4 regions of the Lysinibacillus sp. Bpr_S20 genome follow, and region 3 is predicted to be linked to each of the others. Evidence: riboswitches for the same ligand, from Rfam matches in the RefSeq annotation. Region 3 holds a riboswitch; each other region holds the start of a gene.
The links. A riboswitch is a leader RNA that binds a small molecule or an ion and turns the genes downstream of it on or off. The one in region 3 is predicted to bind S-adenosylmethionine.
Positions count from the first base shown of each region.

Region 1: linked by a shared signal. The riboswitch ahead of metK (methionine adenosyltransferase) and the one ahead of metA (homoserine O-acetyltransferase MetA) in region 3 are both predicted to bind S-adenosylmethionine.
Region 2: linked by a shared signal. The riboswitch ahead of MWJ95_RS23960 (Na+/H+ antiporter NhaC family protein) and the one ahead of metA (homoserine O-acetyltransferase MetA) in region 3 are both predicted to bind S-adenosylmethionine.
Region 4: linked by a shared signal. The riboswitch ahead of MWJ95_RS04925 (MetQ/NlpA family ABC transporter substrate-binding protein) and the one ahead of metA (homoserine O-acetyltransferase MetA) in region 3 are both predicted to bind S-adenosylmethionine.

Region 1 covers NZ_JALNLQ010000004.1:21,288-25,364, forward strand. The annotation lists gene pckA (phosphoenolpyruvate carboxykinase (ATP)) at 251-1,837, opposite strand; SAM riboswitch class I at 2,497-2,615, shown strand; gene metK (methionine adenosyltransferase) at 2,950-4,077, shown strand, end outside.
Region 2 covers NZ_JALNLQ010000020.1:7,653-11,729, forward strand. The annotation lists gene MWJ95_RS23950 (MFS transporter) at 1-317, shown strand, start outside; gene MWJ95_RS23955 (hypothetical protein) at 370-531, opposite strand; gene MWJ95_RS23960 (Na+/H+ antiporter NhaC family protein) at 785-2,065, opposite strand; SAM riboswitch class I at 2,166-2,272, opposite strand; gene MWJ95_RS23965 (hypothetical protein) at 2,489-2,836, opposite strand; gene crcB (fluoride efflux transporter CrcB) at 2,867-3,196, opposite strand; gene crcB (fluoride efflux transporter CrcB) at 3,193-3,555, opposite strand.
Region 3 covers NZ_JALNLQ010000005.1:250,882-254,958, forward strand. The annotation lists gene MWJ95_RS15030 (TSUP family transporter) at 1-734, opposite strand, end outside; gene MWJ95_RS15035 (TrmB family transcriptional regulator) at 861-1,643, shown strand; gene MWJ95_RS15040 (nucleotide excision repair endonuclease) at 1,725-2,096, opposite strand; SAM riboswitch class I at 2,291-2,400, shown strand; gene metA (homoserine O-acetyltransferase MetA) at 2,542-3,477, shown strand; gene MWJ95_RS15050 (GerAB/ArcD/ProY family transporter) at 3,630-4,077, opposite strand, start outside.
Region 4 covers NZ_JALNLQ010000002.1:60,642-64,718, reverse strand. The annotation lists gene MWJ95_RS04940 (carbon-nitrogen family hydrolase) at 1-218, opposite strand, end outside; gene MWJ95_RS04935 (PhzF family phenazine biosynthesis protein) at 269-1,063, opposite strand; gene MWJ95_RS04930 (pyridoxal phosphate-dependent aminotransferase) at 1,171-2,334, shown strand; SAM riboswitch class I at 2,516-2,620, shown strand; gene MWJ95_RS04925 (MetQ/NlpA family ABC transporter substrate-binding protein) at 2,709-3,536, shown strand; gene MWJ95_RS04920 (methionine ABC transporter ATP-binding protein) at 3,626-4,077, shown strand, end outside.

The DNA of each region.
Region 1 (4,077 bases), on a different contig from region 3:
TGCTCTTCGGAAGATGGATGTCGATAAAAATTAAAAGTTGGGCGATAACTCCTGAAAAGGTCCCGCTCAAACTAAAAAGTTGGATGTCATTTTTTAAAACGTAGTCGCGATAGGGGAAAGAAGGCTAAAACCATCACGGAAATCAACCCCTCGCTTTGCTGAAGAGCCATACTTTATTTGAAATAGAGGGTAATATTCTTTCAAAACAAAAAAAGGGAACGATTGAAATCGTTCCCTTTGTCTTAGTAAATTATTTTAATGGACCGCCAAGTTTAGTGATGGCTTCAGAAACATTTGAGAATTTCTTGAAGTTTTCGTTGAATAGTCCAGCAAGTTCAGCAGCTTTTTTATCATAAGCAGCTTTGTCCGCCCATGCATCACGAGGGTTAAGCACTTCGGATGGTACACCTTCAATAGAAGTTGGAATGTTTAAACCGAATACTGAATCTTGAGTTGTTTCGACATTAGCTAATTTGCCATCAATTGCAGCACGTACCATTGCACGAGTATAAGAAAGCTTCATACGGCTACCAGTACCATATTCGCCACCAGTCCAACCAGTGTTCACTAAGAATACTTGTGCACCGTGCTCGTCAATTTTTTGACCTAACATTTCAGCATAAACTGTTGCTGGAAGTGGAAGGAATGGAGAACCGAAGCAAGTTGAGAATACTGGTTCTGGCTCTGTTACACCACGCTCTGTACCAGCAAGTTTAGATGTGAAACCGCTTAGGAAGTGGTACATTGCTTGCTCTTTTGTTAATTTACTGATTGGAGGTAATACACCAAATGCATCAGCCGTTAAGAAGATGATTGTTTTTGGGTGACCTGCAACAGATGGATCAACAATATTTTCAATGTATTGGATTGGATAAGCTACACGTGTATTTTCTGTTAATGAACCATCATCATAGTCACAAATGCGAGTTTCTGGATCAACCGCTACGTTTTCTAAAACAGAACCGAAGCGGATTGCGTTGTAGATTTCTGGTTCTTTTTCAGCAGAAAGGTTAATTGTTTTTGCATAGCAACCGCCCTCAATGTTGAATACACCGTTATCAGACCAACCGTGTTCATCGTCACCGATAAGCTTACGGTCAGGGTCAGCTGATAAAGTAGTTTTACCAGTACCAGACAAACCGAAGAATAATGCAACATCACCAGCTTCGCCAACGTTTGCTGAGCAGTGCATTGATAGGATGCCTTGTTGTGGTAATAAGTAGTTCATAATACCGAAAATAGATTTTTTGATTTCACCAGCGTATTCAGTACCACCGATTAGGATAATTTTCTTTTCAAGTGATACAATGATGAATGTTTCAGAAGCAGTACCATCAACGACAGGGTCTGCTTTAAAGTTAGGAGCAGAGATAACTGTGAAATCAGCAACATGAGAAGCTAATTCTTCTTTAGTTGGACGGATAAATAATTGATGAGCGAAAAGGTTGTGCCAAGCATATTCATTGATTACTTGGATGCTTAATTGTGAATCTTTGTCAGCACCAGCAAAGCCTTTGAATACGAATAATTCGTCACGTTCTTTTAAATATTTTACTACTTTTACATATAAGTTATCGAACACTTCAGAAGAAATTGGTCGGTTAACTTTACCCCAGTCAATTTTATCCTTTGTGCTTTCTTCTTCTACCGTATATTTATCTTTAGGTGAACGACCAGTGTATTTGCCAGTTTCTGCACGAACTGCGCCATCTACTGTTAACATAGCTTCACCACGAGAAGTAGCTTTTTCAGCTAATTGTGGTACTGAAAGTTGAACATTAATGTTACCGCCGCTTAATAATTCCTTCAGTTCGTTTGCAATTTCTACTGAATTCATCGATTAAATACCATCCTTTTTTATAGTATTCCCTTGAGTCTGAGGGAGATTTTCTTAATTTCAAAAATAGTATAACACAATTGCTTAAATAATCTATACTAATTAAGAAATTATTTTTTAGATTTTATTACTTTTCAAGAAAACGACAAAAAGTATATTCATTCGTTTTGATCATGCTTTTTACCCTATATATATTAAGTGATCACACATTCACTTTCGACACAGCAAAATTGTGTTTAGAACATGAGGTTCGCACAGGATGTGAAGTAATTAGCGTGTTTTTAGTTGGAGCTTGTCTTCGACTGAAAAGGGGCTAAAATATCATATTCATCCACCACATGTTCTGTAGCTGATGCTCTGCGTTCGCTACAAAAAATGCTGTAAGGGGTTACACATATGTTAACACATGATGTGAGGTGGAGAGTAGGGATTATTTTGTTTAAATTTACAGCATAATCCAAATTAATTTCTTGATAAATCTCATAGTTTTTTTATATGAATACAAACAATTATGCCTCAGCAATTTTGCCAGGAATGTCTTTGTGCTTGCCTTAGGTGTTTTTTGCGCGAAAGCGTAGTGCAGACATAGCGGTAGTGCATAAGTGAAAAATATTTGACAATGTTCGACCTTTTACGTATTATGAGATATTGAACGGATACTCTTATCCCGAGCTGGTGGAGGGTCAGGCCCTGTGAAACCCGGCAACCTGCATGAACTATTTCACGACATGCGTTGGTGCCAACCTGATGCAAGGGGATACCCCTTGAACGATAAGAGTGAAAGGTTACGAAGTCATTATTCCTTTCCTCATGTTAAGTAAGCGTGAGAAAAGGATTTTTTTATTGTTAAAAACGAATTAAAGGTAAGTATATAGTCCTTTCCTTATTATAATGACGGATCTTTCGAAATCCTCGTGTTAAAAGCAGAGCTGTTTATTTGTGCGAAAGTGTAGCGACAGCAACAAATGTTTACTGTGCGAAAGCGAAGTGCAAACGTAGCGACAGCAACAACGGCTTGAGGGTTCAATTCCTTAGGAGTGAACTTGACATGGGTAATGAGTACCGTATTAATTCGCAAATATTATTTGTAAAAGTAATAGGAGGAAAACCAAATGACAAACCGTCGACTGTTTACATCAGAGAGTGTAACAGAAGGACATCCAGACAAAATTTGTGACCAAATCTCGGATGCCATTTTAGATGCTATTTTAGCAGAAGATCCAAACGCACGTGTAGCGTGTGAAACAACAGTAACAACAGGCTTAGCATTAGTATCAGGAGAAATTACTACTTCTACTTATGTAGATATAAAAGGCATAGTTCGTGATACTGTAGCCGAAATTGGTTATACACGTGGGAAATATGGCTTTGATGCAGAAAATCTAGCAGTACTTGTTGCGATCGGTGAGCAATCACCTGATATTGCTCAAGGTGTTGATCAAGCATTAGAGGCGCGTGAAGGCTCAATGACAGACGCTGACATTGAAGCAATTGGCGCTGGTGACCAAGGTTTAATGTTCGGTTATGCATGTAACGAAACGCCAGAGCTTATGCCATTGCCAATTAGTTTAGCCCATAAATTAGCTCGTCGTTTAACGGAAGTACGTAAGTCAGGTGAATTAGCATATTTACGTCCAGATGGAAAAACTCAAGTAACGGTTGAATATGATGAAAATAATGTACCAGTGCGCGTTGATACGATTGTCATTTCAACACAGCATGATGAAGAAGCTACGCTTGAGCAAATTCAAGCAGACTTAAAAGAATTTGTAATTGCTCCAGTTGTTCAAAAAGAATTACTAGATGCCGATACTAAATATTTCATCAACCCAACAGGTCGATTCGTCATTGGTGGTCCAAAAGGGGATGCTGGTCTAACTGGACGTAAAATCATCGTTGATACATACGGTGGCTATGCACGTCATGGTGGAGGTGCTTTCTCAGGTAAGGACGCAACTAAGGTTGACCGTTCAGCAGCATATGCAGCACGCTATGTGGCAAAAAATATCGTAGCAGCTGGTTTAGCAGATCGAGCTGAAGTACAACTAGCTTATGCGATTGGTGTTGCTCAACCTGTATCTATTGCTGTTGATACATTTGGGACAGGAAGAGTTACGGAAAGTGAAATTGTAAAATGGGTACGCGACTTATTTGATTTACGCCCTGCTGGGATTATTAAAATGCTTAACCTTCGTCGCCCAATTTATAAGCAAACTGCAGCATATGGTCATTTTGGTCGT
Region 2 (4,077 bases), on a different contig from region 3:
TAGGCTTTACATTCGGGCAGTATATTTGGTTAACTTTAATAATTTCCATGGTTTGGGGGATGTCTGTCATATCTGATTCCGCCCAATTTTCTGCTGCTGTTTCAGAAATAGCCGAAGTTGATTATGTAGGCACAGCCCTTACTTTTCAAATGTGTATTGGATTTCTATTCACTATATTTTCTATAAATCTAGTTCCTGTCATTCAAAGGATCGTTGGCTGGGAGTGGGTCTTTACACTGTTAGCGATTGGACCTATTCTTGGAATTGGATTTATGGTCAAATATAGACGTTATGAAATAACTAACGAGAAAGTATAGTTGTAAAATTTTAAGAATTCTCCTTCATCAATTTATTAAATATGATTTTAGGTCATCTCGCTTTAAATAGTCTATCTGCAACTGATTTTGTGATAGTAACAAGGGTAAATAACAATAAAAATTTCCAGATAAAGTTCAAATGAAAATCTTCAATCATATAAATAAAGATACCAAAAATTCCTGCAATTATTAAAGATTTATTTACTGTACTCATGCATTCAACAACTCCTTTTTTATTCTTACAAATTATTTTACATCAACCTCTTGGTAATTCCGAATATATGCTATAAGGATAAGGAGTTATATTTCTCAAAAAACAATATCGGTCCAAATCAGATCATTAACGCAGTTGTTCATAGGAGCTTAAAGACTTGCTTCAAATAAAAAATCCAATCGTTTTGATTAATCTTTTTTCAAAACGATTGGATTATTTTAATGTACGATCAATATTTTTTAATTGATGAAGTTCAAGCTATCTTTTTTGCAGGGTATCCGACAAGTATAGCAATGATTCCGCAAATTCCTATAAGAATTGGGTAGAAAGAGTATGGCAGCATGCTTACAGGAGATATTCCTGCTACACTTGCGGCTGCCAGGAATTGAGCTCCGTATGGCAGTAGACCTTGGACCGTACAAGAAAAAATATCTAATACACTCGCGGACTTTCTCGGTTCAATCCCATACTGATCAGCAATATTTTTTGCAAGCGGACCAGCAATTAAAATAGCAATTGTATTATTGGCTGTAGATAAATTTGTTAGGCCCACAAGTCCGGCAATGCCAAATTCAGCACCCTTTTTCGATTTAATTCTTCGCGTTGCCAGGTGAAGAAGAAAGTCAATTCCTCCGTTAAACTTAATAATCTCCACCATTCCAGCTATTAATATCGCAAGAAATGCCATTTCATACATGCCTGACATTCCTTCACCAATCTTTTGCAATAGGCTCATTAAATGATAGCTACCATCTGCTAAACCAACAGCCCCTGCGAGAACAATCCCAAGTGCTAGAACAAGGAAAACATTCATGCCAGTTAACGCTAATATAATAACTAAAACATAAGGAGCAATTTTTATCCAATTATAGTTTGAATGCTCCACTTGGGCCGCTTCACCCATTGTAATAAGCCCTAAAATAATGCTCGTAACAATAGCTGCCGGCAACACAATCCAAAAATTCACCCTGAATTTATCCTTCATTTCCGCGCCTTGTGAGCGAACGGCAGTAATGGTTGTATCTGAAATAATGGATAAATTATCCCCAAACATCGAACCGCCAACTATCGCTGCCATTACTAAAGCAATGGAAAAATCGGTATGCTCGCTTATCCCAACTCCAATTGGCGCCAGTGCAACAATCGTTCCCACCGATGTACCCATTGATAGGGAGATAAAGCAGGCAATAACGAACAAGCCTACGACAAGCATGTTTGGTGGAACGACCGATAAAGCAAAGTTAACAGTGGAGTCCACTGCCCCCATGCCTTTTGTTACCGCTGAAAAGGCTCCAGCCAAGAGAAAAATAACAACCATCAGCATGACATTTAAGTTTCCTGCGCCTTTGCAAAAGATATCAACCTTTTTCGAAAAGGATTCTTTTCGATTCATTGCTAGGGCCACAGCGCCTGAAATGGCAATAGCTACAATGACTGGAAAGGCATAAAAATCACCTGTAATAACTCCAGAACCAATAAATAAAATTAAAAAAACAACAAATGGGATGAGCGCCCATGGATTCCCTTTCTTCATGTAAACCTCCAAAATTGAACACGTTTCTTGTCCATTCTTTTTCAATAAAAAAGCCTCTTCTTGAAATATCAAGAAGAGGCCTTATATCTATAAAACACTCCTCTTATCTATCAAGCCTTTGCCTGCTGGATTTGGCACAGTAACTTTATCATAAGTTCCGCTGCCGAGATTTCATTGGGCCAGTCCCTCCATCTCTCTTGATAAGAAGCAAATATATTATTTTTTTCACAATAAAATAAATAATATAATAAAATGTCGATTTTTGCAACACTTTTTAATCAAACTTAACTTCAAAGCGCCATGTATGATTTGTTGGGGGTTACTATTCTTACGTAGCTAAATTTGATTGGAAGGGGGAAATAAGAGAGGTGTTGCAGCAATTGCTACTTTAAAAAGAGACGCCCTTGAGACAGTAAAAGGTGCCTAAAACATTTGTGGTAAAAATTCATTCATAAAGCGTTGATTTTTACGAAGCCATATTTTTAAAATCATACGATGGGTTAGAAGGCGTTGTCTTTTTCTTGGTCTAGCCTTAGCTTCTATTAAACATTGTAGTAGAGTACATGTTTCTGCTGCAAAGTCTTGAGGGTCAACGAGGACATCAAGCTTATAATCAATTAACTTAGCTGCCTGCACCTTTGTAAGTAATTGTGCAAAGCGTGTATTCATTTCTGGAAAGTTTTCTTCTAGTTCCAGGTCGATTAAAGTATATAATGTTTGTTCAATTTCAGCTTGGAGCGCTTGTAATTGTTCAATGGATGGCTGTGTCAAAAAATCACCTCTAGTTTTTCATCAATGCTGCTACACAAGGGAAAAGCCAAGTGTAGCGAAAAGTAAACCGCATAAAACGGTAGTGCATATATAAATAATCGTTTGTTTCCATTTTTTCTGCTCTAAGAGCTGCAAACATTCAAAACCAAATGTTGAAAATGTTGTATAAGCTCCTAAAAAACCAAGCCCTATAAAATGCCAGATCCATTCACTTGGTTCGAATGCAAAGAGAAAGCCAAGTGCAAAAGAACCCGTTATATTAATAAAAAACGTTGCCCATGGGTATGAATGGACACTCAATTTTCCTAGATAAAATCTCGTTAGTGCGCCCAAAAAGCCACCGATACCAATAACTATCATACGATGCGCCCCTTTGCTACCTTAAATCCTAGCCAGGCAGAAACTAAACCGCCAAAAACACTCACTAAACTATAAAGAGCGGCTTGAAGCCATTTACTATCCTGCAAAAGTAATAGCGTTTCTAAAGAGAATGTCGAAAATGTTGTAAAGGCACCAAAAAAGCCTGTACCAATTCCTAAAATAATAGGTGTACGTTTTGTAAACGTTGTAAAGAGCCATGCTAAACAAAAGCAACCAATTATATTTATGCAAAGTGTCGCATATGGAAAACCACCGTTATTTGAAAGTGCTAGACCAATGCTATATCGACAGATGGCACCAAAAAATCCGCCAATTCCAACAGCTAAAAATGATTTCAAAATAAAGACTCCTTAACTAAAATGTCTATAGTGAAAAGTGTATCATTTTATACCCACGTTGAGCGATAAATTTAAAAAGTTAGGTGATAAATTAGAAAAGTTAGGTGATAAATTAAACTTGGGCGATAAACCTAGAAATAGTTCCGATAAATTAAAAATTTGTTCCGATAAATTGATTAATGACCCTATCGAACTATGCGAGTTAAAGTCAATATAAAAAGTTGTAGGGAAATTTCTAAATTAAAGGTTCTCCGATTTAGCAATTCGCTGCTTTAAAGCGCTAACTACTTCCTAAAAAACACAAAAAATAACAGTGAGTTGGTTGACAAATATTTCTAAAGTATGATAATCTTCAAGAACACTATAACAATTTGAAGGAAAGGAGGGCATGACGATGTTAATTTTATCAGTATCATATCAAAGTACAACTGCATACATCGTCCATGTCTTCTAACTTTTTATTTTGCGTTGCAAATAAAAGGCATGGGAAGCTCCTGGCCTTTTATGAAGAGACACATGCTC
Region 3 (4,077 bases):
AAGGTAATCGTTACGATAATAAATAATATGCGAACAAAGCCGCTACCTTTTTTTATCGCCATTCGGGATCCCATAGTTGCACCGGCAATTTGAGCGATCCCCATCAGTAAACCGTAGACATAATGAATTTGACCTAAGTAGGCGAACATTAAAAGGCCCGCAAAATTACTTGCTAAGTTTAAAAATTTGGCATTTCCTGCTGCCTTTAAAAAATCAAAGCCGATTAATAAAAAGCTAAAAATTAAAAATGAGCCAGTTCCTGGACCGAGAAATCCATCATAAAAACCAATGCAAAATAACAATAACATGAATAAAACTAAGTGCGTAAATTTTAAATTTTTGACTGCAGCTACTGAACCCCAGTCTTTTTTGAAGATTGTATAGACTGCAACAGCTGCAAGCATTATAAGCATTAGTGGTTTTAGTAATTCAGGATTGATTAAATGTACGGTCCATGCACCAAAAAGCGATCCAATAAAGGCTAGGGGAAAGTATTTGAGTACCGAACGAATTTCTAGTTGACCGGAACGATAGAAGGAAATAGTTGATGTTAAAGACCCCATTGTACCAGCAAGCTTATTGGTTGCTACGGCTGCTGCTGGATTTAACCCCGCAAACATAAGGGCAGGTAATGCAATTAAGCCACCACCCCCAACGACCGCATCCACAAAGGCGGCTAAAAACCCAAAAGATAGTAACAATATGACTACATTTAAATCTACATCAAATAGCATGTTTACACCTCTTTAGATAGTTACTACTGAAATAGTAACTAAAATTCATTAAGCTGTAAAGACCTATTTTTTTCGTTGGCTTATCTTCATAGCCTTGTCTTATAATAGAGGAAATGGAGGGATTCGATGGAATTATTAATCGCCCAATTAAAAGAACTGGGATTCACAGAATATGAAGCAAAGGCCTATACGGCACTCGTACAAAATAAACATGTTAGTGCCTATCAAGTAAGTAAAAATTCCGGTATCCCACGCGCAAGAATATATGACATACTTAATGGACTCGTTGAAAAAGGGTTAGTATTAAAAGAAGAAACGGCAGATCAAACGACATACTCAGCCATTCCAGTTGCTGTGTTTTTACAACAAATTCAGCACCGTTGGCAATCGAATTTCACATCAATTAGTGATCAATTAGAAAAATTAGAGGTAGAAGAGCAGGAAGCGGAGCATAAGGTTGTCACCTTAAAAGGAAAAGAGGCAATCGTCAATTATTGTCAGTCATTATTAAAAAAAGCGGAGAAAAAAGTTATATTATCGATGTGGGAAGATATGTTTGAAGAATTGAGAGAGGATATACAAGAGGTCTCTCAACATATTCCGGTTCATGGCATTTCATTGTATGTGGATGAAAATATTGCTTCCATAGACCAGCATCGTATTACAAACTATACGAAGAAAACCTCCACACCGCATTGGTTTATCCTGTCAGTAGATAGTCAAGAGATGATTTATGGTCATTCACCGTCAAATCAAGAAATGGCCTTTATTACAAATGATCCTGTTCATATTTACTTATTAGAGGATTATATATGGCATGACGTGCTGGTCAATCGACTATTAAAGCGCGATGATCAGGAACTTGAGGAATGGATTACTAAAGAACGAAAAGCCTTTTTCTTAGATTAAAAAAAGAATCTGCAAGCCATCAGTGTAGTAAGCTACATAGATGACGAGCAGATTCTTTTTTGTTAAAAAGTATTTTTTATTTTAATAAAAAACTTTATCAACATTGTATTTAGCGCGGAATGTATTGATCGCGTATGTTTCGTAAATTTCACGTTCCATTGGATCATCTACTTCATACACTTCAATTTTGAAAACTTCATCACGGTGATTTTTCATCGGAGACACATTATCCTCAAAATGCTTTTTAATACGTTGGCGAATTTTACGTGCTTTACCGACAAATAATAATTCATTCTGTTCATTGTAGAATAAGAATATGCCGCCTTTTTCACGTGTGATTTTATGGAAGTCAATAAAACCGAAGTATGGAGTGATTGGTACATCACCTGGCTTTAAATCTTGTTCGCGTTGGCGAATTACTAAATCTGGTTTTGGGAATTCAATTTTAATCAAACTTTTCACGTTCCTCTCTGTTACTAAAGGTATATGTTAACATAATTACAGCTTGTTTACCATAAAATATGTAGACATAACTTTCACATTAGTGTTAAACAAATACCATAATGACATGCATGATTAATAACGAAATATTCTATGTATTATTGATATTCTTAATTGTTCATGTTACAATTCTTTTTAATTAAATAATCTTATCAAGAGAAGTTGAGGGATTTGGCCCGATGACGCTTCAGCAACCTCTAACAAAAGTTAGAAAGGTGCTAATTCCAGCAAAGGATTATCCTTTGAGAGATAAGAGTGAACGTGGACTTAATCCTTCTCATTCTATCTCATATGGAATGAGAGGGATTTTTTAATTTTAAGTCTTATTGAGGTTTGCGGGGTGCCCGTTGCACTAATTGATTTCAACAGAGAGAAATAAAAGAGAGGGGAATGCAAGATGCCAATTAATATTCCAAAAAACTTACCAGCTGGAGAACATTTACGAGAGGAAAAAATCTTCGTAATGGAAGAGGATAGAGCAAAAACGCAACAAATCCGGCCGTTAAATATCTTAATTTTAAACTTAATGCCAGAAAAAGAAAAAACAGAGCTGCAATTACTTCGTTTATTGGGGAATACACCGTTACAAGTGAATATTACATTTTTAAATACCGCTACGCATGAATCGAAAAATGTCAGTAAATCACATTTGCAGTTATTTTATACGACTTTCAATCAAATTCGCCATCGCCGCTATGACGGCATGATTATTACGGGTGCACCAGTAGAAAAAATGGCATTTGAAGACGTGAACTATTGGCAGGAAATTTCACAAATTATGGATTGGTCAAAGCATAACGTAACATCGGTTCTACATATATGTTGGGGCGCACAAGCGGCATTATATCATCATTATGGTATCGGCAAAATTGAGCTTTCTTCTAAATGTTCAGGTGTCTATTCTCATGTCATTACGGATTTAACAGTGGATTTAGTACGAGGTTTTAGTGATTTATTTACGGCACCACATTCTCGTTATACATCTGTTTCGATTGATGAAGTCCGCAACCATCCTGATTTACGATTACTGTCTTATTCAGAAGATGCTGGCGTTTTCATCGTGCAATCTAAGGATAATAAAAATATCATGATTACCGGTCATCTAGAATACGATGCGACAACGTTAGCTGATGAGTATAATCGTGATGTCGCGAAAGGATTAGATATTGAGGTACCGGTGAATTACTTCCCAAATGACGATCCAGTAAATGAACCACTTAATACGTGGCGTGCCCATACGCATTTATTATTCTCGAATTGGTTGAATTACTACGTTTACCAAGAAACACCATACGAATGGGATTTTGTTGATGAGATTGAATATCATATTTAATTTCTTTCAGCACTTGTCTTTTGTAGCGTAAGCTCAGAAGTAAATGTAAAGAAAAAATGATGACCTTGATTACGTCAGGGGCATCATTTTTTAATTTCTCTATACTTAAACTTCATGTCATTCACGGCTTCCGGAGATAAACTACTATGCTGTTATTTATCTGATGAATTTCCACTCCTATCACTATTTGGTGTATTGCCTGTATCACTTTCATTTTGAGTAGAATTATTGCTATCACTGCTACTGTCACTTTGGTTAGAATTATCGCTACTACTATCATTTTGAGTGGAATGATGGTTGTTGCTACTACTATCACTCTGACTAAAATTCTCGCTATTGCTACTATTACCATCCTGAGCAGAATTATTGCTATTGCTACTACTATCACCCTGAGCAGAATTCTCGTTATTGCTACTACTGTCACTCTGACTAGAATTATTGCTATTGCTACTACTATCACCCTGAGCAGAATTCTCGTTATTGCTACTACTGTTACTCTGAGTAGAATTATTGCTATTGCTACTATTACCACCCTGAGTAGAATTATTGCTATTGTTCCCGCTATCACTCTGAGCGGAATTATTACTATTGTTACTTTGC
Region 4 (4,077 bases), on a different contig from region 3:
TCTTTTGCCAAAGCTGATAAAAATGCTTTCGAACGCTCTCCATCCACATCTGCAAGCTCAGATAATCTTTCAAGTGCATAGCCTGAATTCCACATTTCCGGTAGCACAATAATTTCTGCACCTTGTTTTGCCGCTTCACGAATTTTGTCCTCTGCACGAGCAAAATTTTCTTCTACTTTGCCAAAGCCTACGTTTAATTGGATACAACCTATTTTCATTGTTATGCCTCCTCAAGACAGTACTTTTTATATTTTATACTACAACGATTTTAGATGAATATTTCACCACTTAATACTTGAATCGCCGAACCCGCAATTGCAACATCTTTTATTTTGGGTGTAACGTACAATACACCACCGCGTTTTGAAAGCTGTTTGCTCACGATGCTTTCTTTTGATAATTTTTCACACCAGTACGGTCCTAACGCACCATGAGTGGAACCATTTACATGGTCTTCATCAATGCCTTGTGCTGGAGAAAAAAATCTTGAGACAATATCAATCCCTTCATTCTTAGAACAACTCGTTATACAAACACCACGCACAGGGAACTGTTTCATCGCATCAAAATCAGCTTTAAAATCTGCAATATCCTCTTCGTGACGCAGCTCCACTATATAATCCAACTCTGTTTTCCCCACATATATTGGTTTCACACCAAGCCATTCCTCAAGCTCCAAAGGACATTCAATCTCTTCTAATCGATACTTTTGAATTGTTATCTCAACTAGTTCATTCAACCAATTTGCTTGCAAAGGGCCACTTACAGTCTGGAATATAATTGGAGAATCCACGGGTACAATTCCTAGTTTCCAGAGCAAAAAAGCGCTAGCGATTGTTCCATGTCCACAAATCGGTATTTCCTTCGCTGGCGTAAACCATCTAAGAGAGAAATCATTATCCTTCTTTTGAACAAAAGCTGTTGTTGGTACGGGGATCTCCTGAGCCATTTTCTGCATGGTTGAATCAGGTATTGCTGAATCTAGTAAACAGACTGCCGCGGGATTTCCCTTGTAAAGCTCTGTAGTAAAAGCATTGACGATAAAATACGAGACTTTGTTCAATTTTCCTCACCTCATATACTATTAGGCTCTAGACAATTACTAAAAAAAGTAATATTATGTGCATCATATCTTTAATAATTATTATATTCTGAAAAAGGTGGTCGTGCATGGAATTCTCAAAAAAACTACAGCAACTCCCAACTCAATTTTTTGCAGCACTTGTGCAAAAAGTAAACGCTGCTCTTGCTGAAGGGCGTGATGTTATCAATCTTGGTCAAGGAAATCCAGATCAACCCACTCCTTCACACATTATTCAAGCATTACAGGAGGCGGCAGAAAATCCTCAAAATCATAAATACTCTCCATTTCGTGGCATAGCAGAATTACGAGTGGCCGCAGCAGACTTCTACAAACGTCAATACAATGTGGATATTGACCCTGAAACAGAGGTTGCTATTCTCGGTGGTACGAAAATTGGCCTTGTTGAGCTACCGTTAGCCGTTTTAAATCCCGGTGATACAATGCTATTACCTGATCCCGGATATCCAGATTACTTATCTGGTGTCGTATTGGGTGATGTTAATTTTGAAGTCATGCCACTTTTTGCAGAAAACAATTTCCTGCCTGATTATAATGCTTTATCCGATGAAGTTAAAGAAAAGGCAAAGCTTCTTTACTTGAATTACCCAAACAACCCAACTGGAGGTACTGCAACACTAGAATTTTTCGAGGAAACAGTACGCTTTGCAAAAAAGCATAACATCATCGTATCACATGATTTTGCCTACGGGGCGATTGGATTTGACGGCAATCAACCTATCAGCTTCCTGCAGGCTGATGGTGCTAAAGATGTCGGTATCGAAATGTATACATTATCCAAAACGTATAATATGGCAGGCTGGCGCATAGGTTTTGCAGTTGGTAATCCTGATATTGTTGCAGCCATTAACCTTATTCAAGATCATCTATTTTGTAGTCAATTCCCTGCAGTGCAACAAGCCGCGGCAGTTGCACTTACTGCTTCCCAGAGTTGTGCTGATCAGCTAAGAACGACTTATGAGCGCCGGCGAAACGTCCTGATCAAAGAAGCTAAGCGAATTGGTTGGCAAGTCACAGCACCAAAAGGCTCTTTCTTTGCATGGCTCCCTGTTCCACTTGGTTTTACGAGTGAACAATTTACCGATATATTGCTAGACAAAGCTGATATTGCAGTAGCTGCAGGCAATGGCTTCGGTCAATACGGCGAAGGCTATGTACGGGTTGGTTTACTTGTTAGCGAAGACCGCTTACGCGAAGCAATCAGCAGAATTGAAAAATTAAACTTATTTTAGCTCATGAGCATTGCAATCCCCTACTTTCGAAAAACTGTTTCAAACTTGCTATGGGACAGTTTTAGCAATTCTTTCGCGGCTAAATATTATAATAAAATAAAAAATTTTAAAAATTCAATTGACTTACAATATCCTATAATTTATATTAGTTCTATCGGATTTACAAAAAAATATTATAAATCTCTTATCAAGAGTAGCTGAGGGACTGGCCCTATGAAGCTCGGCAACCTCCTTTTTTAAGGAAGGTGCTAAATCCTGCAAACGATCATCGTTTGAAAGATAAGAGAGGACAATTTTTCATGAGCCTCTCTTAGTTTATAAGAAGGTTTTTTTTATTTTTACAAACCGATAATACAACTTTGGAGGTATGTTTCATGAAAAAGAAAAACAAAATTTTATTAGGTTTAGCGAGTCTCACACTGGTAGCTGCATTAGTAGGCTGTGGTTCTAAAGAAGATAGTAAAGAAAGTAAGGCTATTAATGAGAATAAGATTGTAGTAGGTGTAACTTCTGGACCACACGAACAAATTACAGAGGTTGCCGCAAAAGTTGCTAAAAAAAATGGCTTAGAGGTAGAACTAAAAACTTTCTCTGATTATGTGTTACCAAATACATCGTTAGCCGAAGGTGATCTTGATGTAAATAATTATCAACACAAGCCATTCCTCGATGCATTTAACAAAGATCACAATACAGATTTAGTGCCAGTAGCAAAAACAATTTTAAATCCTATGGGCATATACTCTGAGAAATATAAATCATTGGATGCAGTTCCTGATGGTGCAACATTCGGATTACCAAACGACCCAACAAACGGAGCCCGTGCCCTATTCGTCCTTCAAGAGGCAGGCTATATTAAATTAAAAGACGGTGCAGACTTAACAGCATCTATTCGCGATGTGGAAGAAAACAAAAAGAATTTGAAATTCATTGAATTAGAGGCTGCACAAATTCCAAAGCAGCTTAGTGAAGTAGATCTAGCAGCAATTAATACGAACTTCGCTCTTGATGCAGGCATTAATCCTAAAAAAGACTCCATTCTTTTAGAATCTACTGACTCTCCATATGTTAATTACATTGTGGTACGTGCAGAAAACAAGAATGATCCAACAATAAAGAAATTTGTTGAAGCTTATCAATCGGATGAAGTACGCAAATTTATTGAAGAAGAATTCAAAGGTTCTGTTATTCCAGGCTGGTAGTAACAATTAAGGACCTTTCATAAAATCAAGAATCTGCGAGACTAGCAGATTCTTGATTTATAGAAGGGCTTAGAAAGGAGATATCACAGATGATTCAATTAGAAAATATAACAAAAGAATTTAAAACTAAAAAAGGTATCGTCAAAGCAGTAGATGGTATTAACTTGCATGTCAAAAAAGGTGAAATCCATGGAGTTATTGGCTACAGTGGTGCCGGAAAAAGTACCCTTATACGCTGTGTCAATTTATTAGAGCGTCCAACAACAGGAAGAGTATTGATTGATCATGTAGATATTACTTCCCTTTCTCTTAACGACCTTCGTAAAACCCGTCAAAAAATCGGCATGATCTTTCAACATTTTAACCTTTTAAAAACAGCAACCGTATACAACAATATCTCGGTACCATTAAAGCTTCTTGGCTATAGTGACTCTGAGGTGAAACAACGCGTTGCAAAATATGCAGAAATTGTTGGCCTAACAGAGAAATTAGATAGTTACCCTAGTCAGCTTTCAGGGGGGCAAAAGCAACGTGTCGCTAT